4 regions of the Streptomyces sp. NPDC056169 genome follow, and region 2 is predicted to be linked to each of the others. Evidence: riboswitches for the same ligand, from Rfam matches in the RefSeq annotation. Region 2 holds a riboswitch; each other region holds the start of a gene.

What was found. Region 2 has a riboswitch for cyclic di-AMP ahead of ACFC0G_RS28565 (peptidoglycan DD-metalloendopeptidase family protein). Riboswitches for the same ligand answer to the same signal wherever they lie in the genome.
Region 1: another riboswitch for cyclic di-AMP. It lies ahead of ACFC0G_RS07055 (M23 family metallopeptidase); the one in region 2 lies ahead of ACFC0G_RS28565 (peptidoglycan DD-metalloendopeptidase family protein).
Region 3: another riboswitch for cyclic di-AMP. It lies ahead of ACFC0G_RS23965 (transglycosylase SLT domain-containing protein); the one in region 2 lies ahead of ACFC0G_RS28565 (peptidoglycan DD-metalloendopeptidase family protein).
Region 4: another riboswitch for cyclic di-AMP. It lies ahead of ACFC0G_RS04110 (C40 family peptidase); the one in region 2 lies ahead of ACFC0G_RS28565 (peptidoglycan DD-metalloendopeptidase family protein).

The regions. Positions count from the first base shown of each region.
Region 1 covers NZ_JBHJUO010000003.1:437,922-442,980, reverse strand. Annotated here, with positions in the region: gene ACFC0G_RS07065 (PrsW family intramembrane metalloprotease) at 1-1,082, shown strand, start outside; gene ACFC0G_RS07060 (aldo/keto reductase) at 1,079-2,029, opposite strand; gene ACFC0G_RS07055 (M23 family metallopeptidase) at 2,095-3,288, opposite strand; cyclic di-AMP (ydaO/yuaA leader) riboswitch at 3,300-3,446, opposite strand; gene ACFC0G_RS07050 (PP2C family protein-serine/threonine phosphatase) at 3,648-4,862, opposite strand; gene ACFC0G_RS07045 (MFS transporter) at 4,986-5,059, opposite strand, start outside.
Region 2 covers NZ_JBHJUO010000018.1:83,724-88,782, forward strand. Annotated here, with positions in the region: gene ACFC0G_RS28550 (helix-turn-helix domain-containing protein) at 1-494, shown strand, start outside; gene ACFC0G_RS28555 (DUF6126 family protein) at 528-680, shown strand; gene ACFC0G_RS28560 (tyrosine-protein phosphatase) at 694-1,515, opposite strand; cyclic di-AMP (ydaO/yuaA leader) riboswitch at 1,909-2,064, shown strand; gene ACFC0G_RS28565 (peptidoglycan DD-metalloendopeptidase family protein) at 2,069-3,112, shown strand; gene ACFC0G_RS28570 (SGNH/GDSL hydrolase family protein) at 3,263-4,057, shown strand; gene ACFC0G_RS28575 (STM4011 family radical SAM protein) at 4,044-4,910, opposite strand; gene ACFC0G_RS28580 (STM4012 family radical SAM protein) at 4,919-5,059, opposite strand, start outside.
Region 3 covers NZ_JBHJUO010000014.1:120,173-125,231, forward strand. Annotated here, with positions in the region: gene ACFC0G_RS23955 (phosphocholine-specific phospholipase C) at 1-1,392, shown strand, start outside; gene ACFC0G_RS23960 (hypothetical protein) at 1,441-2,064, opposite strand; cyclic di-AMP (ydaO/yuaA leader) riboswitch at 2,430-2,613, shown strand; gene ACFC0G_RS23965 (transglycosylase SLT domain-containing protein) at 2,619-3,521, shown strand; gene ACFC0G_RS23970 (alpha/beta family hydrolase) at 3,515-4,801, opposite strand; gene ACFC0G_RS23975 (hypothetical protein) at 4,904-5,059, opposite strand, start outside.
Region 4 covers NZ_JBHJUO010000002.1:345,641-350,699, forward strand. Annotated here, with positions in the region: gene ACFC0G_RS04100 (ATP-dependent Clp protease proteolytic subunit) at 19-642, shown strand; gene ACFC0G_RS04105 (hypothetical protein) at 650-955, shown strand; cyclic di-AMP (ydaO/yuaA leader) riboswitch at 1,270-1,473, shown strand; gene ACFC0G_RS04110 (C40 family peptidase) at 1,477-1,953, shown strand; gene ACFC0G_RS04115 (ATP-binding protein) at 2,022-2,459, opposite strand; gene ACFC0G_RS04120 (8-amino-7-oxononanoate synthase) at 2,631-3,812, opposite strand; gene bioB (biotin synthase BioB) at 3,956-5,059, shown strand, end outside.

The DNA.
Region 1 (5,059 bases), on a different contig from region 2:
CGGTGCTTCCCGTACCGCTGCTCATGGCCGCGTTCCGCTGGCTCGACCGGGTCGAGCCGGGCCCCTGGAAGAACCTGCTCTTCGCCTTCGCGTGGGGCGCCTTCGCCGCCGCGCTCGTCGCGATCCTGGCGAACTCCTTCGCGGTCCGCTGGATCGCGACGGCCACCGCCGACCCGGACTCGGCGGACACCCTCGGCGCCACGGTGATCGCGCCGGTCGTGGAGGAGAGCGCGAAGGCCGCCGCGATCCTGCTGCTCTTCCTCTTCCGCCGACGGCACTTCGGCGGGCTCGTCGACGGGGTCGTCGTCGCCGGTTTCACGGCGACCGGCTTCGCCTTCACCGAGAACATCCTCTACCTCGGCAACGCCTTCGGGGAGGACCAGCAGGTCGGCTCCACCGGCATCGGGATGGTGACCGCCGGAACGTTCTTCGTCCGGGTCGTGATGTCGCCGTTCGCGCATCCGCTCTTCACCGTGCTCACCGGCATCGGCTTCGGCTTCGCCGCGCTCGCGCCGCGCGGGAAGCGGCTCCGGCGGGTGCTGCTGCCGATCGTCGGACTGCTCCTCGCGATGGGCATGCACGCCGCCTGGAACGGCGCCGCCACCTTCGGCGGCCCCCTGGCCTTCTACGCCGTGTACGGCGGCTTCATGGTCCCCGCCTTCGGTCTGCTGACCTGGCTCGCGGTGTGGAGCCGGCAGCGCGAGCTGCGCACGATATCCGGGGAGCTCCCGGCGTACGCGGCGGCCGGCTGGCTCTCCCCCGCCGAGCCGCTCGCGCTCTCCTCGATGCGCGCCCGCCAGCTGGCCCGCGCCTTCGCCGCCCGGACGTACGGTCCTCCGGCGGCGCAGGCCGTCGGCGAGTACGAGTCCTTCGCGACGACCCTCGCGTTCCTCCGGGACCGGGCCCGGCGCGGTACGGCCGGGCCCGACTTCCCGGCCCGGGAGGAGGAGCTCCTGCACCACCTCTGGCAGCGCCGGGCGGTCGCCTCCCCCGCGCTCACGTACGCGGCGCGGGCGACGGGCCGGGTGTGGGCGCCGCCGCAGTACCTGGACTACGGCGGCTACAACCCGTACCGAAGCTAGGCGGTGGCCGAGGCCTCCGTGAGGAGCGCCAGGTCGGCCTCCGTCAGGGTGAGGTCCGCGGACGCGACCAGGGCCGGGAGCTGCTCGACCGTACGGGCCGAGGCGATCGGCGCGGCGACGGTCGGCCGGGAGGCGAGCCAGGCGAGGGCGACGGTGGCGAGCTCGGCCTCGTGCGCCTCGGCGACCGCGTCGAGCGCGGAGAGCACGGCCCGGCCGCGGTCGGTCTCCAGGTGGCCGCCGGCCCCGGAGGCGCGGACGCTGTCGACTTCGGTGCCGGGGCGGTACTTGCCCGTGAGGAAGCCGGCGGCGAGACCGTAGTACGGGACGGCGGCGAGTCCGGCGCTCTCGACGGTCTCCAGGAGCGGGCCCTCGTAGGTGTCGCGCGAGACCAGGTTGTAGTGCGGCTGGAGCGCGACGTACCGGGCGAGGCCCTCGGCCTCCGCGAAGTCGAGGGAGGCGCGCAGCCGCTCCGGGGAGATGTTGGAGGCGGCGACGGCGCGGACCTTGCCGTCCTTCACGAGCTGGTCGAGGGCGGTGACGATCTCCTCGACGGGGACGGTCTCGTCGTCGAAGTGCGTGTAGTACAGGTCGATGTGGTCGGTGCCGAGGCGGCGCAGCGACTCCTCGGCGCCCGCCTTGATGGTGGTGGCGGAGAGCCCCTTGAAGTGGGGGTGGGCGCCGACCTTGGTGGCGACGACGATGTCGTCGCGGTTGCCGCGGGAGGCGAGCCAGCGGCCGATGACGGTCTCGGACTCGCCGCCTTCGTTGCCCTCGGCCCAGGCGGAGTAGACGTCCGCGGAGTCGACGAAGTTTCCGCCGGCGGCGGCGTAGGCGTCGAGGACGGCGAAGGACTGTGCCTCGTCGGCGGTCCAGCCGAAGACGTTGCCGCCCAGGGCGAGCGGGAAGACGTGCAGGTCGGAAGAGCCCAGCGTGCGGAGAGAAGTCATGGGGTGATCAACCCTCCGCGCCACCGGGCGTATTCCGCTTGGGACGTCCCGAGGCCTTCAGGGCCTCAGACCGGCAGGCCCTTGGAGCGGAGCCAGGCCGCCGGGTCGATGCCGTCGCCGCCCGAGGTGTGGACCTCCATGTGGAGGTGGGCGCCGGTGACGTTGCCGGTGGCGCCGACGCGGCCGATCGTCTCGCCGGTGGTCACGGTCTGGCCCGCGGCGACCGTCATGGAGGAGAGGTGGGCGTACCAGATCTCGGTGCCGTCCTCCATCTCCAGGACGACGCGGTAGCCGTAGGAGCCGGACCAGCCCGCCGACTTGACGGTGCCGCTGTGGACGGCCTTCAGCGGGGTGCCCGTGGGGGCGGCGAAGTCGAGACCGGTGTGGTAGCCGGAGGACCACATCGAGCCGGACTGCATGTAGGTGGCGCTGAGGGAGTACGAGGAGAGGGGCATCGAGTAGCTGGCGGCGAGCTGGGCGAGGCGCTCGGCCTCGGCGGCCGCGGCCTTCCGCTCGGCCTCCGCCTTGGCTTCCGCCTCCGCCTTCGCCTTGGCCTCCGCTTCGGCCTTGGCCTTCGCCTCGGCGGCCGCCTTCTCCGCCGCTTCGGCCTTGGCCGCGGCCTCGGCCGCCGCCTTCTCGGCCGCCGCCTTCTCCGCTGCGGCCTTTTCGGCGGCGTCGGCGGAGGCCTGCTGCTGCTCGGCCTGCTGGAGGATGCGGGCGCGGAGGACCTCGCCGGCGTCGGCGACATCGGCGGCCGTGGCCGTCCCTGCCTGCGGGGTGTACGTGGCCTGGGCGGTCCGGGCGGTCGTCCCGGTCCCGGCCGTCGTGTCGGCTGCCGGGGTGACGTACGTGGCGGCGGTGAGCGGGTGCGCGTTCCCGCCGGTCGCCTCGATGGTGTCGCGGATCTGCTCGTCGGCGTCGTCGGCGAACAGCTCGCCGACGCCGGGGAGGTCCTCGGCGGCCGGGAGGTTCAGGTCGGCGAGGTCCGGGAGGTCGGGGAGCGATATCGCGACCGGCGGCTTCTCCTGCGCGGTGGCGAGACCGCCCGCGCCGACGGCCGCGATGACGCCGACGCCGAGGACGGTGGAGGAGCGGGCGAAGTTGGAGCGCTGCTTGACGACCCGGTGCCGGCCGCCGGAGCGGCTCTCGGCGCGGAGGGAGCCCTCGGTGGGATTCCACTCGGTGTCCGGAGCGGCAGGACCCGCACCACCACCGAAGGCATCGAAGGGGGCTTCGGGTGCGGGAGTGTTGGACGCCACGGAGGCGCGCTCCTTTCCTTCCTTCTCGCCTACCGGGTTAGCTGACGGGTTCGGAGCAGGAAGGTCTCCTACGGGCACGGTCGCACGGGTGCGAAGGGCCCGATTCACCCCAAGTAGTGGTTCCCCGGTTCCTTTTCAGGATTCGGCGCGTGCGCACGGTGCCGTCTCTTGCGACGGTTGTGACGACCGCGCTGCGTTATCGAACGTTAATAGACAGGGGGGTCCGATTCCAAGCTGTTCCCGGTGATCATTCATTGAATTGGTCGGGAATCGCCCGAGTTGACCCCCCTTCAGAAAGGCGCCGCCAAACCCCCACGATCTGACGTTATGTCAATTGTTATCGGAGTGACACTCCTCGACTACGCCTGGTGACCGGTCCGGTCCGGCGGCACCGGCGGCACCACCGGCATCGTCCTGCGCCTCTCCTGCTGCCCCGCCGCCGGCCGGCTCAGCGCGAGCAGCGCCATGTCGTCCGTCGACGCGCCGCCCGTGTGGAGCCGTACGTCGTCCACGAGCGCGTCGAGCAGCTCCTCGGGCCCCGGGAAGATCCGCCCGGCGAGGCGGGACGCCGGGTCGTAGAAGACGCCCGCCGTGTTCCGCGCCTCCGAGAGGCCGTCCGTGTAGAACAGCAGCGTCGCGCCGGGCGGGTACGGCCGCTCCTCGGCCCGGTCCGGCCACGCCGCCAGCTCGCCCATGCCGAGCGGCAGCGCCGGCTCCGCCGGATCCAGCACGTCCAGGCTGCCGTCCACGTACAGCAACAGCGGTGGCGGATGGCCCCGGTTGACGACCCGTACGGTCCCGGCGCCGCCCTCGCGGACGCGCGGGATCTCCGCCAGGACGGCCGTCGTGAACCCCTCGAAGGCGTCGAGCCCGTCCCTGCGGGTCCCCTCCCGGGTCAGCGCCCGCTCCAGCCGCTGCGCCACGCCCTCCAGGCTCCGCTCCTGCTCGGCCGCCTCCCGGAACGCCCCGATCACCACGGCGACGGCCTCGACCGCGTCCATCCCCTTGCCCCGGACGTCCCCGACGACGAGCCGCACCCCGTGCGGGGTCTCCTGCACGGCGAACAGGTCGCCGCCGATGAACGCGTCGGCCTGCGCCGCCTCGTAACGGGCCGCGCACTGCAGCCCGTCGATCCGCTCGGCGGGCGTCGGCAGCACCGCCTTCTGCGCGGTCTCCGCGATGACCCGCGCGGAGGCCAGCCGTTCGCCGCTGCGCCGCACGACCCGGTTGATGAGGAGCGCGAGCGCGGAGACGGTGACGACGGTGAGGGCCTCGGTGAGGGCCGGGATGCCCGCCGCGGTGTCGTTGTAGAGGTGGAGGCCGACGGAGGCGAGGACGGCGGCGAGCCCGGTGAGCAGGGTCGTGAGCATCGAGAAGAACGGCGCGGCGATCAGCGGGGCGGCGGAGAAGAGCGGCGCGGCGGTGTACGCGGGCGGCGTCAGCACGTCGAAGACGACACCGCCCACGATGATCAGCGGGGGCAGCGCGCGGAGGAAGCGCCGGGCCCCGCCGTACGGGCCGCGGCCCTCGCCGCCCCGCCGCCCGCGACCCGCTGCTCCTAGGGGGTGCCCCACCTGTGCTCTCCTGCCCGGTCCGTACCGGCCACGGTGATCCGTACCGCGCCCTCCCAGGGTGGCCGCCGCCGCACCCGGCGGCGACCTCCACGGGGCCGACTGGCGTACGCCCCCGGACACCCCCTAGGGGGTGTCCGGGGGCGCCGCGAGGCGGCCGCCGCGGGCGAGGAGGGCGACCGCCGCCGCGCACACTAGGC
Region 2 (5,059 bases):
CGCCGGCCCACCTCTCCCGCCTGGAGACGGGGAACCGGCAGCCTTCGCTGCCGATGCTGCTCGCCCTCGCCCGTATCTACGGTACGACGGTCTCCGAGCTCCTCGGCGAGACCCCGCCCGAGCACGATCCCGTCGTCCGGGCCGGCCGCTCCGAGCCCGTCGAGGCCGACGGCTGGATCTACCGCCAGGCCGGCGGTGCCGGGCGCGCGCTCCAGTGCCTGCGCGTCCACGTGCCGTACGCCACCCGGGGCGACATCGTGCGCGTCCACCCCGGCGAGGAGTGGATCCACGTCCTGGAGGGACGGGTGCGGCTCGCGCTCGGCGACGCCGTCCACGTCCTCGATCCGGGGGACGGCGCGCACTTCGACTCGCTCACCCCGCACCGCATCGGCGCCGCCACGTCCGGCGGGGCCGAGCTGCTCTTCGTCCACACCCTGATGCAGAGTCCCGTCGCCGAGCTGTGTCTCGGCGACGGAACCCCGCACCGACGCTGACCCCACGTGCCCCTTCGTCAGAAAAGGACCGAGATGTCCGAGAAGTCACGACCTGTCACCGGCGAGGAGCGCGGGGAAGGCAAGTTCCCCAAGGGGCTGGTCCTCCGTCTCTTCGCGTACCTGATCGCCGGACACCTCTTCGCCGGTTTCCTCTACCTGCTCTTCGCGATGGGCGCGAAGAGCTAGGAGCGGTCCGCGCCTACGCCTCGACGAGGAAGCGCTCCCGCAGCCGCTCACGGGTCTCCGGGGCCAGCTTGAGCCCCTCGGTCAGGTAGGTCTCCACCGAGCCCCAGGTCGCGTCGATCGTCTCGAACGCGGCCCGCAGGTACTCCACCCGCGCGTCGAAGAGCGGGCTCAGCAGCTCCATCACCTCGGGCGACATCGCGTCCGCGGCGGTGGAGCTGCGGCGCACCTTGTAGCGGCGGTGCGGGTCGTTCGACTTCACGTAGTCGGCCTCGATCGCCTCGCGCTCGACGTCGAGGGCGAGCAGCGTGATCGCGATGGAGAGGCCCGCGCGGTCCTTGCCCGCGGCGCAGTGCATCAGGGCAGGGACGCTCTCCTCCGCCATGGAGTGCAGGATCCGGCTGTGCTCCGAGGTCCGCTCGACGATCATCTTGCGGTACGAGTCGGACATCCGGGCGGCCGCCTTGCCGTCGCCCAGGATCTCCCGCAGCTGGGCGATGTCGCCGTCGCGCACCAGCTTCCAGAACTCCTTGCCGTCGGCCGGGTCGTTGAGCGGTATGTTCACGTTCCGCACGCCGGGGAGCTCGACGTCCGCGCCCTCGACCTTGCGGTCGGCCTCGTTGCGGAAGTCGAAGACGGTGTGCAGGCCGAGCGAGGCGAGGAAGGCGGCGTCCGCCTCGGTGGCGTGGGCGAGGTGGCCGCTGCGGAAGAGGCGCCCGGGTCGCACGGCGCGCCCGTCCGTCGTCGGCAGGCCGCCCACGTCCCGGAAGTTGCGGACCTCGGCCAGCTCGGGTTCGTTCGCTTCGGTGGGCGGGACCTGCGGCAGCTGCTGCGTCACGGATGCTCCTGGGGGTCGACGTTCGGGGGCCCGATGCGAGATCGGTGCCTAGGACAATCATCCAGGTGGGAGGGGGTCTGCGCACCCCCTCGGACGGGAATGGGCGATCTGTCCGAAATGAGGGGTAAGGGGGAACACGCCCTGTTTACAGGTGAGATGGGCCGAGCCGCGTGAGCAGGGTCATAGAAGTGACGGATCGTGGCCGAAGGCCCCCGGCAATTGCCGTACGGAAAAAGGAAATCGAAGGACCGTCATCGACGGAGGGTGACCGGAATTCCGCCCGGAATGCGGCCCGTGTAATGCCGGGGGAAATCTGCGGCTTGTTCGCTCCGACCCCGCTCGTCTAGCGTCACCGTCAATCCGGTCGGACCGCCGAATCCTGCCACCGTCCGGAATCCGCACTCATCCCATGCGTGGCAGGAGCGGGGGACCCAGGAAGTACGCCGGTCCCGCGACACAGGACGGCTCGGGGTGAAGCCGCGCGAGAACGCGGCCGGGCATCTCCAGTCCGAACCCGACAGCTCACCTCGTAGGCGCCGGAGAGGAATTCGCCATGCCCGCGAAGGGTAAGCACCGCCGTACCAGGACCAACCCGCTCACGCGTGGACTCGTCGCCGCCGGTACCGGAGGCGCCGTCGTCGCGCTTCCGCTCCTCGGTGCCACCGGGGCCCACGCCGCCGAGCAGGCCGCCCCGGCCGCCGTCCCCGCCCAGGCCGTCAGCGCCGCCGCCCAGGTGAAGGCGCCCGCCGCCCTCCAGGCCGCGCCGACCGCCGCCGCGAAGGCCGCGCCGAAGACGTACTCCGTCGTCAGCGGCGACTACCTGTCGAAGATCGCCGGCGAGCACCACCTCGCGGGCGGCTGGCAGAAGCTGTACCAGGACAACCGCCAGGTCGTCGGCGAGAACCCCTCGCTGATCCTGCCCGGCATGAAGCTCACCCTCGGCGCCAAGAACACCGCGCACGCCGCCCCCAAGCACGTCGCCCCGAAGAGCGCCGCGCCCAAGGCCGCCGCCGAGAGCACGCAGAGCTCCGAGAAGAACGGCGACACCTCGCGCGCCTCGCGCAGCAGCCAGCGCTCCGCCGCCCCGGCCGCCGCCTCCGCCGAGTCGCAGAGCTCGCAGTCCTCGCAGTCCTCGCAGACGTCTCAGTCGTCTCAGTCGTCTCAGTCGGCGGGTGCCGATACCTCCGCGTCCGGCTGGGTCACGCCCGTCGCCGGCGGCGGCTTCTCCACCCCGTACCGCGCCTCCGGCTCCATGTGGTCCTCCGGCTACCACACCGGTGTCGACTTCATCGCCTCCTCCGGCACCACCGTCCGCGCCGTCGGCGCCGGCACGGTCGTCTCCGCCGGCTGGAGCGGCGCCTACGGCAACGAGGTCGTCATCCAGCACGCCGACGGCAACTACTCGCAGTACGCCCACCTCTCCTCCCTCTCCGTCTCGTCCGGCCAGACCGTCAGCGGCGGCCAGCAGATCGGCCTCTCCGGCTCGACCGGCAACTCCACCGGCCCGCACCTGCACTTCGAGATCCGTACCTCCCCGAACTACGGCTCCGACGTCGACCCGCTGGCCTACCTGCGCCAGCACGGCGTCTCCGTCTGACACGCACGCTCCCCGGCGGCCCGGCACACCTGTGCCGGGCCGCCGGCGTATTCCGGCTTGGGAGAATCTTTATCGGTGGCATATGTCACCCGACGTCAACCCTTCCTTACGGTCGCGTAGGTCACATCCGAAAGGGAAGGATGTGCTCCCGTGGCAGACGATTCGAGATCAAGAGACAAGAACGCATTCGGGTCGTACGCGGCGATCGGTGACAGCTTCACCGAGGGTGTCGGAGACCCCGGACCCGACGGGACGTACGTCGGCTGGGCGGACCGCTTCGCGGTCCTGCTCGCCGACGAGCTGCCGGAGCACGACGACTTCCGCTACGCCAACCTGGCCGTACGCGGGCGACTGCTCGACCAGATCGTGGCGGAACAGGTCCCCCGGGCGAAGGAACTCGCCCCCGACCTGGTGACCTTCTGTGCCGGCGGCAACGACATCATCCGGCCCGGCACGGACCCCGACGACGTGGCCGAGCGCTTCGAGCGCGCCGTCGCGGACCTGACCTCCGCCGTCGGCACGGTCATGGTGACCACCGGCTTCGACACCCGCGACATCCCCGTGCTCCGGCATCTGCGCGGGAAGATCGCCACGTACACCGCCCACGTCCGGTCCATCGCGGACCGCTACGACTGCCCGGTCCTCGACCTGTGGTCCCTCAAGTCCGTGCAGGACCGGCGGGCCTGGGACGACGACCGGCTGCACCTCTCGCCCGACGGCCACACCCGCGTCGCCCTGCGCGCCGCCCAGGTCCTCGGCCTGCCGGTGCCCGCCGACCCGGACCAGGCGTGGCCGCCGCGCCCCCCGCGCGGCACGCTGGAGGTGCGCCGCGACGACATCCACTGGGCCAAGGAGTACCTCGTGCCCTGGATCGGGCGCAGGCTGCGCGGCGAGAGCTCGGGCGACCACGTCGAGGCCAAGCGCCCCGACCTCATGCCTCTCTGAGCAGCGACGGGCCGCCGGCCGGGATCCGCTCCAGGACCCCGCCGGCGAACACGTCGTACAGCGGCAGCGTCTCCAGGTGGACGTAGCCGATGTGACAGTCGCAGACGCCGAGGGGGCAGGCCCGGGGACGCAGGGCGGCGCGGTACGAACCGTCGTACAGATTGCCCAGCTCCGCCTTGACGAAGTGGCAGCGCCGTACCGTCCCCTCGCCGTCCACCGAGATCACCGACTCGCCCGTACGGCACGGCAGCCCCGCCGAGCGGTGCGGCCGTCTGCTGTAAGGGAAGAGCGGATCGATCCCCGTCCACTCCTCGGCCTCCGCGTCCGTGTACGTGTGCCCCTCGGCCGCGTTCACCCAGAGGTAGACGTGCGGCGGCAGGTCGGCGCGCAGCCGGCGGGCGTCGTCCCGGTGCTCGGGCAGGCCGACCACACCGACGCTGAACCGGATGCCCCCGTCCGTCAGCTCGCGGCACTTGCCGAGGAAACGCTCGTACGGCGTCTGGCCCGGGTGGTACGTGCACCACAGGGCGACGCTCGCCGGGTCCGCCTCCGCCAGCCAGTCCGTCCGGCAGCTCAGATTCGTCTGGATCGCCACCCGCTCGACGTGCGGCAGTCGCGACAGGTCGACGAGCGCCCGCCGGTACCAGGAGCGCACGAGACCCTCGCCCCACGGGGTGAAGAGGATCCGTAGCCGGTCGCCGGTCTGCCCGGCGGCCCACCCGGTGAACCGGTCGAGCGCGGCCCGGTCCGCGCGCAGCTGCTCGCGGCTGTCCCGGCGCTTGGCGAAGGGACAGTAGGGGCAGTCGAAGTCGCAGGAGGCGAGCGGGCCGCGGTAGAGCAGCGTCAGATCCATGCCCGCCCCTACTTCGGCTCGTACGCGGCCATGGCGGCCCGCACGTCGGGCGAGAACAGCTCCGGGCCGAGCCCGTCCGAGTACGCGAGCCCCTCAGGCGAGAGCCGGAGCAGCCCCGCGGGGGCGTCCGCGTCGAGCCAGCCGAGGGC
Region 3 (5,059 bases), on a different contig from region 2:
CTCCAGCGCGCCGGGATGACCTGGAAGGTCTACCAGAACGCCCAGGACAACTACGGCGACAACGGCCTCGCGTACTTCAAGAAGTTCACCGACGCACGCCCCGGCGACCCGCTGTACGACCGGGGCATGGGCTCGGTCCCGAAGGTCACCGGATCGACGCCGGACGACATCGCCGCGGCCATCCGCGCCGACGTCGTGGCCGGCACGCTGCCGCAGGTGTCGTGGGTGGTGGCCAACGAGGCGTTCTCCGAGCACCCGTACGCGCCGCCCGGCGACGGCGCGCACTTCGTCGACCTCGTGTACCGCGCGCTGGCCGCCGACTCCGAGGTCTTCGACTCGACGGTGCTGTTCCTCAACTACGACGAGAACGACGGCTTCTTCGACCACGTGCCGCCGCCGGTCGCCCCGCCGGGGACGCCGGGCGAGTACCTCGACGGCGTACCGATCGGCCTGGGCTTCCGGGTCCCGATGATCGTCATGTCTCCGTGGACCCGGGGCGGTTGGGTGAGCTCCGAGGTCTTCGACCACACCTCCGTCCTCCGCTTCATGGAGACCTGGACGGCGGCTCTCGGCACGCCCGCCACCTGTCCGAACATCAGCGCCTGGCGGCGCCGCGTGACGGGCGACCTGACGAGCGTCTTCGACTTCGCCCACCCCGTGTACGGCGTGCCCGCCGGCCTCCCGTCGACGGCGAAGGTCATCGGGCAGTCCACCTGCGGCCCGCTGCCGAACCCCGCGCCCCAGAACAACGCCCAGCCCGCGCAGGAGTCCGGCACCCGCCCGGCGCGCGCGCTGCCGTACCAGGTGAACGGCAACCTGGACCGGTTCGAGTTCGGGGCCGCCGGCAAGATCCTGGCCTGGTTCTCGATGACGAACCAGGGGACGGAGGCCAAGCAGGCGGCGCACTTCTCGATCCACCCGCACCAGCACCGCGACACGGCGGCCTGGCAGTACACGGTCGACGCGGGCGGCACGGCCTCCGACTACTTCAACATCGGGCTCGGGTCGGGGTCCGGGAAGTACGACATCTCGATGATGGGCCCCAACCGCTTCCTGCGGCGCTTCATCGGCGACGCGTCCAAGGCGGGCAAGGCCGTGGAGGTCGCGGCCCGGTTCGCGCCCGAGGCGGGGACGGGCCGGACGGCCCTCTGGTTCAGGATGACCAACACCTCTGCGGCGCCGGTGACCTTCACGATCCGCTCGAACGCGTACCGCACGGACGGACCGTGGACGTACACGGTCCCGGCGAACTCCAGCCGCGAGGACTTCTTCAACGCGGTGGCCTACAACGGCGGCTGGTACGACTTCACGATCCTCGCCGACATCGACGGGACCTGGTCACGCCGGTACACCGGCCACATCGAGACGGGAGCCCCGAGCGTCACCGGCTGAACCCCCGCACCCGGCAGGTGACGGGCACGGGCGGGGCACCACCGCCCGTCACCGGCCGGAGTGCGCGGCCCGGCGGATCGTCGCGTCGAGGAGGTCCACCGCCTCGGCGGCCGTCCGGCCGGGCGCCCGGTTCCACGGACCGATCAGGTCGTGCCACCCCCGGGACCGGAGCTCGGTCATGATCCAGGCGGCGGCCTCGTTCATGGTGTCCGCGCCGCCGTGGCCGAGGCGGTGGGCGGCGAGGAGCGCGCCGCAGACGCAGCGCGCCCCCCGCGCGTCGCGCAGCTTGTACGGGGCGTTCTGCCAGCCCCACTCGGTGAGCACCAGCCGCGCGTAGCCGAGGTGGACCGAGGGTCGCAGCTCGGGGCGGCCGATCCGGCGCCAGGCATGGAGGCGGTCCGGGAGTACGGCTCCGATCCGGCCCGGGAGTGTGCGCTCGGCGGGGGCGGGCGGCGGCAGCGCGCCGAGCGCATCGGCCACGAGTTGGTCCACGGGCACGGAGAGCAGCGCCCGCCAGTCGGCCGGCGGCGCGGGGGCCGTCGGCTCGGCGACCGTCGGTGCGGGGGCCGTCCAGTCGGTGACGATCCGCTGCCAGGTGGCGCTCTCGAAGAGAGCGGCCGCCTCGCGGTCGAGGGTGTCCGGGCTGAGCGGGGAGGTGGTGGTGGTCGGCATCCGGAGGGCTCCTGGGTCGGGGCCTCCATCATTCAAGAAGAATGTCGGGTTTGCGACTTTTGACCACACCTAGCCCCCCATCAGAGTCCGGCTCGGGCGAACAGCCCACAGAGGCTAATTTCCTCCTATTTACTCACCAACGGAATTACGTCGCATATTCGGACATTGCTCACCGGGTGACGCGGTTCACTTTCCCTCGCCGCCGCCGGGCACCCATTCGGCCGCAGGCCGTACCGCGCACGGAAGTTCACCGGGGTCCGAGTCCGGTCGATCTTGAATTCCTTGAATTCGGAGATCCAATTCCGGGAGCGAACGACCAGCTCCTCTTGTTATCCGTCGCATTACTGGCCTACGGTCACCCCCATTCGAGCGGAACGCCTAATCCTGCCGCCGCCCGAAACACCTCCCTTTCACCCGACGGCAGGAGCGGGGGACCCACGAATTCGCCGGTCCGGAATCCGGAACGGCTCGGGGTGAAGCCGCGTGTGCGCGGCCGGACATCTCCCGTCCGAACCCGACAGCTCACCCCGCAGGCGCCGGAGAGGAATCCCGTCATGCCTGCACACGGTAAGCACCGCCGCCCCCGCCGCCGCACCGTCTCCCGCGGTCTCGCACTCGCCGGAACGGGCGGGGCCGCCCTGGCCCTGCCGCTGGTCATGCCCGCCACGGCCGGCGCCGAGACCGTCTCGGCCGCACCCCGGATCGCCGCCCAGTCCCACGCGGTGCAGTCCTTCGCGGCGCAGCCCGCCACCGCGCGGCCCGCCGCCGTGCCGTCCGCTCCCGTCGCCGCGCGTACGTACACCGTCGTCAGCGGTGACTCGCTTTCCTTGATCGCCCATAAGAAGGGAATTCAGGGCGGCTGGAAGTCGATTTACCGGACCAACAAGTCCGCCGTGGGTGACAATCCGTCACTCATTCACCCCGGTCTCGAACTGACGATTCGTCGGGATTCCGCGAAGGCCGCCCCGGCGCCTGCCACCGTGCAGAAGAAGAAGAGCTCCACCGCGACGGATCGGGCGAGCCGTTCCGAGCGCCGTGCCGCGGCGCCGGCCGCCGCCTCTGGCGCCTCCGCCGCGCAGGCCGTTCCCGCTGCCGCGCCTGCCGTCCAGGCCGCCCCGGCAGCCGCCACCCAGTACGCCGACAACCTCGACGGCTGGATCCGCGCCTCGCTGGACATCATGGCCCAGCACGGCATCCCCGGCTCGTACGACGGAATCCTCCGCAACGTGATGCGCGAGTCCTCCGGCAACCCCCAGGCGATCAACCTCTGGGACTCCAACGCCGTGGCCGGCACCCCCTCGAAGGGTCTGCTCCAGGTGATCCAGCCGACCTTCGACGCCTATCACGTGCCGGGCACGTCCACGGACCTGTTCGACCCGGTCGCCAACATCACGGCCGCCTGCAACTACGCGGCCGACCGCTACGGCTCCATCGACAACGTCAACGGGGCCTACTGACGCCGGAAGTGCTCGGCGAACCAGTCCGTGGCGAGCTCCGCCACCTCCTCCAGGGCGCCCGGCTCCTCGAAGAGATGCGTGGCGCCGGGGACGACGGTCAGCCGGTTCTCGCAGCGCAGCAGGGCCTGGGCCCGTCTGTTGAGGTCCAGGACGAGCGCGTCCCGGCCGCCCACCACGAGGAGGGTCGGGGCGCGCACCCGGGCCAGGTGCTCGCCCGCCAGGTCGGGCCTGCCGCCGCGTGAGACGACGGCGGCGACACCGGAAGAGGGATCGGCCGCCGCCCACAGCGCGGCGGCCGCGCCCGTACTCGCCCCGAAGTATCCGATCGGCAGGTCGCTGCCCCCGGGCTCCCCGGCCAGCCACTCCGTGACGCTCGCCAGCCGGCCGGCGAGCAGCGGGGTGTCGAAGACGTGCGCCCGGTCGGTCGCCTCGCTCTCGGTCAGCAGGTCGAACAGCAGCGTCCCGAGCCCGGCCCGGTTCAGGGCCGCCGCGACCGCGCGGTTGCGCGGGCTGTGCCGGCTGCTGCCGCTCCCGTGGGCGAAGAGGACGACGCCGGTCGCGCCGTCGGGGACGGCGAGCCGTCCCCCGAGGGTGGCTCCGGTCACCGGGATCCGGACGTCCGAGTCCCGCACGACAGGTCCGCGCGCGGCCCGGCTGCGGTCGAGGCAGGCGAGCACCTCCGCGTCGGTCGTCTGCGAGAAGTCCCGGTAGAACTGACCGATCGCGTAGAAGAAGTCGGGCTCGCGGACGCACACGGTCTCGTCGGCCTCGCCGCCGACGCGTGCGGTCCAGCCGCGCGGTGCGACCGGCACCGCCAGGACGATCCGCGCGGCACCCTTGGCACGGACCACCCGGCAGGCGGCCAGGGCCGTGGCGCCCGTCGCGAGCCCGTCGTCGACGACCACGACCGTCCTGCCGTCGAGGGGCACGGGCGGGCGACTTCCCCGGTAACGCTGGGTGCGCTGTTCGAGCTCGACGTGCTCGCGCTCCTCCACGGCCGCGAGATCCCGCTCCCCCACGCCGGTCTCGCGCAGCACGTGCTCGTTGAGGACCCGCACCCCGCCCTCCCCGAGGGCGCCCATCGCGAGCTCCGGCTGCTGCGGCACCCCCAGTTTGCGGACGAGACAGATGTCGAGGGTCGCGTCGAGCGCGTCGGCGACCTGCGCGGCCACCGGTACGCCGCCGCGCGGGAGCCCCAGGACCACGACGTCCTGGCCCTTGAGGTGGCCGAGGCGGGCAGCGAGCTGCCGGCCCGCGTCGGTGCGATCAGTGAAGTCCATGGCCCGCCGCCCTTCCGCACGCGGCCCGGGCGCGGGGCGGAACGCCGTGTCCCGTCCCCTGCCCGTCCCTCCAGGGTAGACGGGTCGCCTCGCCGGGACAGCTCAGCGGGACTGCAGGGCGTCGAGGGCGACGGCCTGGGCTATCGCGAGCCGCCGGTCCAGTTCCGGGTCGGCTATGTCCACGACGTACCGGTCGCGCACTCCGAAGCGCTTCTCGACGGACATGACGTGCCGTCCGGCCTCGGCGAAGTCGAAGTG
Region 4 (5,059 bases), on a different contig from region 2:
CGATGGAGGCTCTCAGCCATGGACGCTCGCTACGTTCTGCCCGAGTTCACGGAGCGGACCAGCTTCGGGACCCGGACCCTCGACCCGTACTCGAAGCTTCTCGAATCCCGGATCGTCTTCCTCGGCACGCCGGTCGACGAGACCTCGGCCAACGACGCCATCGCCCAGTTCCTCTACCTCGACCACGCGGCGCCGGGGCAGGACATCTCCCTCTACATCAACTCCCCCGGCGGCTCGATCAGCGCCATGACCTCCATCTACGACACGATGCGGACGCTCTCCTGCGACGTGGAGACCACCTGCCTGGGCCAGGCCGTCTCCACCGCCGCCGTCCTGCTCGCGGCCGGCACCCCGGGCAAGCGCCTGATCCTGCCCGGCGCCCGGGTCACGCTCCGGCAGCCGACTCTGGACGAGCCCCTCCAGGGACAGCTCAGCGACCTCGACCTCCAGGCGGCCGAGCTGCTGCGCCTGCGCGAGCTGGTCGCCGGGATGCTCGTCGAACACACCGGGCAGGACCAGGAGCGGATCGACGCCGACATCGACCGCCTGACCGTCCTGGACGCACCCGCGGCCGTCGCGTACGGCCTGGCGGACCACGTCGTCACGAGCCGGCGCGCCGGCGCCGGCGGCACGGCCCGGTGAGCCGGCCGTGGTCCCCGAGCTGCCGCCACTGCCGGCCCTGACCCGGGCCGAGGGTGAACTCGTCGACGCGTACCTCGAAGTCGTCGACCTCCTGGGAAAGATCAATCCATCCAGAGGTACGCATACCTATGGGGCGTTGCGCGCGGCCCAGGCCCTGGTGGGGCGGGCGGAGGCCCTGCGCGAGGCGCTGACGCTCATGCATAAACGGGGCGAGAGTGAGGTCCACGCGGACACATTGGCGCGCGCCCTAAGGGTGTTGGACGGGGAGCGCCGGGCGGACCGCGTCACCGTCCGCCGGACTCGGGCGAGTTGACATATCCGCGTGTCGTGTCGAGGTCCGGTCGGCCGACACGCACCGCAGAAACCCTCCCCCGTTCGGCGTAGTCGACGAGTCGACATATGCAGCGGGCGAGTTGCGCAACAGGTGTACGCATCTGGCGGAATCGAACGTTCCATCGCTGGTACGGGGCTCGTCGGCCAAACCTCCGAAGATCACAAAGGGGTGCTGTCCACCCGAACGGATCAGTCGTGAGGAGCCTCACATATCGCCGTTTCAGCTCGGTTTTCGCCCATGTCGTGGGTCAAGATCCGTGTCGACGACAAGCCCCCGCCACCGCGGCGGGGCGGTCCGGGCGGACGCCGAGTCCTGCCGCTGTCCCGGACGTCTGGTCGACAGGAGTGGATCGGCAGGAGTGGAGGACCCAATCAGTACGGAACGTTCGCGCTGTCCCAGCGAGGCCGTTCCTTGGGGTGAAGCCGCAGCCGCGGCCGGGCATCTTCGCCAGCCCGAACCCGACAGGTCATCCTTCGCAGGCGGCTGACGAAGGGTTGCGCATGACCGCGCAGATGCATGTCCCGTCCCTGCTGTCCCGGGCCGGAGCCGTCTCGGCTCTCACCCTCGCCGCCGTCGGCGGCACGCTGTTCGCCCCAGGTGCGGCAACGGAGGCCCAGGCAGCGACGACACACGCGAACAAGGCACTGAGCGTCGCCGCCGCGAAGAAAGGATCGCCGTACCGGTACGGAAGCACCGGACCCACCCGGTTCGACTGCTCCGGTCTGACGCTCTACGCGTACAAGAAGGCGGGCAAGTCGCTGCCCCGCACCGCGCAGCAGCAGTACAACAAGACCCGGCACATCTCCTCGGCCAGCCGGCAGAAGGGGGACCTGGTCTTCTTCCACTCCGGTGGGAGGGTCTACCACGTCGGCATCTACGCCGGCAGCGGCAAGATCTGGCACTCGCCCAAGACGGGCTCCTGGGTGAAGCTCGACAAGATCTGGTCGTCGAAGGTCTACTACGGCCGCGTCCGGTGACGATACCCGGGCGCTGACGCCCGATGAGGGGTGCGGTGGCGCCGCCGCACCCCCGCTGGGGACGAGCCCTACACCGGGGCCACCCGGGCCGCCGTCCACGGGAGGGTGATCCAGACCGTCTTGCCGCCCTCCTCGGTCGGAGTGACCGAGAGGCGGCCGCCGGCCTCCGCCGCGAGGACGCGGATGATGACCATGCCGCGCCCGTTGTCCTGCTGGACCGCTGCCGGGAGACGGCGGGGCCAGCGGGGATGGCTGTCGGTCACGCCGAGGTGCAGGCGCTCCTCCCGCTCCAGGCGGAGGTCGATCGTGAAGGTCGGCGACTGCCCGAACGTGTGCTGCACGGCGTTGGTGGCCAGTTCCGAGACGATCAGCCGGATCGAGTCCGCGATCTCCGCGGCGCCGTCGAGCCCCCAGTCCCCCAGGACGTCCGCGACGTATCTCCGCGCCGTGGGGACCGAGGCGGGATCGCTCGGCAGAGTGACGGATGCTTCCTGATGGTCTGCCATGGCGGCGCTGTCCCTTTCCCGCCGGGGACACCACCCCGGATTGCGCTTCGCGTCAGAGTGCTCTGATCGTCCCGCCCCGTCCGGTGTTCCACCACGATATGTGCGCATCTATCGCCCGAAGCGGTGAACTCTGCTCCCCGGAAACGCTCTTGGGCAGCGGAGTTCACCCGGTCAGACGGCGGCGGGCGCGGTCCGCAGGATGGTGTCGACCGCCCGCCGGACCTCGGCGTCCGTCAGGTCGGCGCGGGCCGTGAGCCGCAGCCGCGAGATGCCGTCCGGCACGGACGGGGGCCGGAAGCACCCGACCGCCAGACCCTGCTCCCGGCAGTCGGCCGCCCAGCGCAGCGCCGCCTCCGGCGAGGGGGCGCGCACCGAGACGACGGCCGCGTCCGGCCGCGCGGCGGTCAGACCGGCCGCCGTGAGGAGCTCGTACAGGGTGGTGGCGACGGTCCGTGCCCGGCCGGCGAGCGCCGGTTCGCCGGCGATCAGACGCAGGCTCGCGAGCGCGCCGCCCGCCGCTGCCGGGGCCAGCCCGGTGTCGAAGATGAAGGTGCGCGCCGTGTTCACGAGGTGCTCGACGACCCGGGCCGGGCCGAGGACCGCGCCGCCCTGGCTGCCGAGGGACTTGGAGAGGGTGAGGGTGGCGACGACGTCCTCGTCGCCCGCCAGGCCGGCCTCGTGCAGGGCGCCCCGGCCGCCGTCGCCGAGGACGCCGAAGCCGTGGGCGTCGTCGACGACGAGCCCGGCGCCGTGCGCCCGGCAGGCGTCGGCGAGCTCCGGCAGCGGCGCCTTGTCCCCGTCGACGGAGAAGACGGAGTCGCTGACCACGAGCGCCCGGTGCTCCGGCCGCGCCTCCAGGGTCTTGCGTACGGCCTCGGGGTCGGCGTGCGGGACGACGGCCGTCTCGGCGCGCGCGAGCCGGCAGCCGTCCACGATCGAGGCGTGGTTGGAGGCGTCCGACACGATCAGCGAGTCCCGGCCGCCGAGGGCCGTGAGCGCGGCCAGGTTGGCGGCGTAGCCGGAGGAGAGGACGAGGGCCGCCTCGAAGCCGCAGAACTCGGCGAGTTCGCGTTCGAGCCGGGTGTGCAGCCGGGTCGTGCCGGTGACGAGGCGCGAGCCGGTGGCGCCCGCGCCCCAGCGCCGCGCGGCCTCGGCCGCCGCCTCGGTGACCTCCGGCCGGCGGGTGAGGCCGAGGTAGTCGTTGCTCGCCAGGTCGAGGAGCTCCGACTCGGCCGCCCGGGGCCGCAGCGTACGGACGAGACCGGCCGCCGCCCGGCGGCGCGCCTCTGCGTCGGTCCAGTCGAAAGCGGTCCGGCGCGGGCCCTCGGCCCTGGCGTCGTCGGCCTGTGGCATGCGGCGATCCTTTTGTAGGCAGCGCACAGACCCTAACCGGAGTATGCGGAGGTCGGGATGTGGTCATCCACACACCTCGTTCGGGGGCGTTTGTTCGGATCCTCCTTGGCCCGGGGGTGGGCGGTAGGCAAGGATCAGCGCTTATGGACCTGCTGAACACGCTGGTGGAGAAGGGGCTGCGGCGCGAGCTGCCGACCCGTGAAGAAGCGCTCGCCGTACTGGCGACCTCCGACGACGAGCTGCTCGATGTGGTGGCGGCGGCCGGCAAGGTGCGCCGTCAGTGGTTCGGGCGGCGGGTGAAGCTCAACTACCTCGTCAACCTCAAGTCGGGGCTGTGCCCCGAGGACTGCTCGTACTGTTCGCAGCGGCTCGGCTCGAAGGCCGAGATCCTCAAGTACACGTGGCTGAAGCCGGACGAGGCGTCCCAGGCCGCCGCGGCGGGTGTCGCTGGCGGGGCCAAGCGGGTCTGCCTGGTGGCGAGCGGGCGCGGCCCGACGGACCGGGACGTCGAGCGCGTCGGCAGGACCATCGAGGCGATCAAGGAGCAGAACGAGGGCGTCGAGGTGTGCGCCTGCCTCGGTCTGCTCTCGGACGGTCAGGCGGAGCGGCTGCGGGACGCCGGCGCCGACGCGTACAACCACAACCTCAACACGTCCGAGGCGACGTACGAGGGGATCACCAAGACCCACACCTACGCGGACCGGGTCGACACCGTGCAGAAGGCGCACGCCGCCGGTCTGTCGGCCTGCTCCGGTCTGATCGCGGGCATGGGCGAGACCGACGAGGACCTGGTCGACGTCGTGTACGCGCTGCGCGACCTCGACTCGGACTCGGTGCCGGTCAACTTCCTCATCCCCTTCGAGGGCACGCCGCTCGCCAAGGAGTGGAACCTCACCCCGCAGCGCTGTCTGCGGATCCTCGCGATGGTGCGGTTCGTCTGCCCGGACGTCGAGGTGCGGATCGCGGGCGGGCGCGAGGTGCACCTGCGCTCGATGCAGCCGCTGGCGCTGAACATCGCGAACTCGATCTTCCTCGGCGACTACCTGACGAGCGAGGGCCAGGCCGGTCAGGCCGACCTCGACATGATCGCGGACGCCGGCTTCGAGGTGGAGGGCGCGGGCACGACGACGCTGCCCGCGCACCGGGCGGACGCGCTCGCGGCGGCGGGCGCCGTCGCGGCCGGCGGCTGCGGTTCGCACGGCTCGGCGGAGGGCGCGGGCTGTGGCTGCGGTTCGCACGGCTCGGCG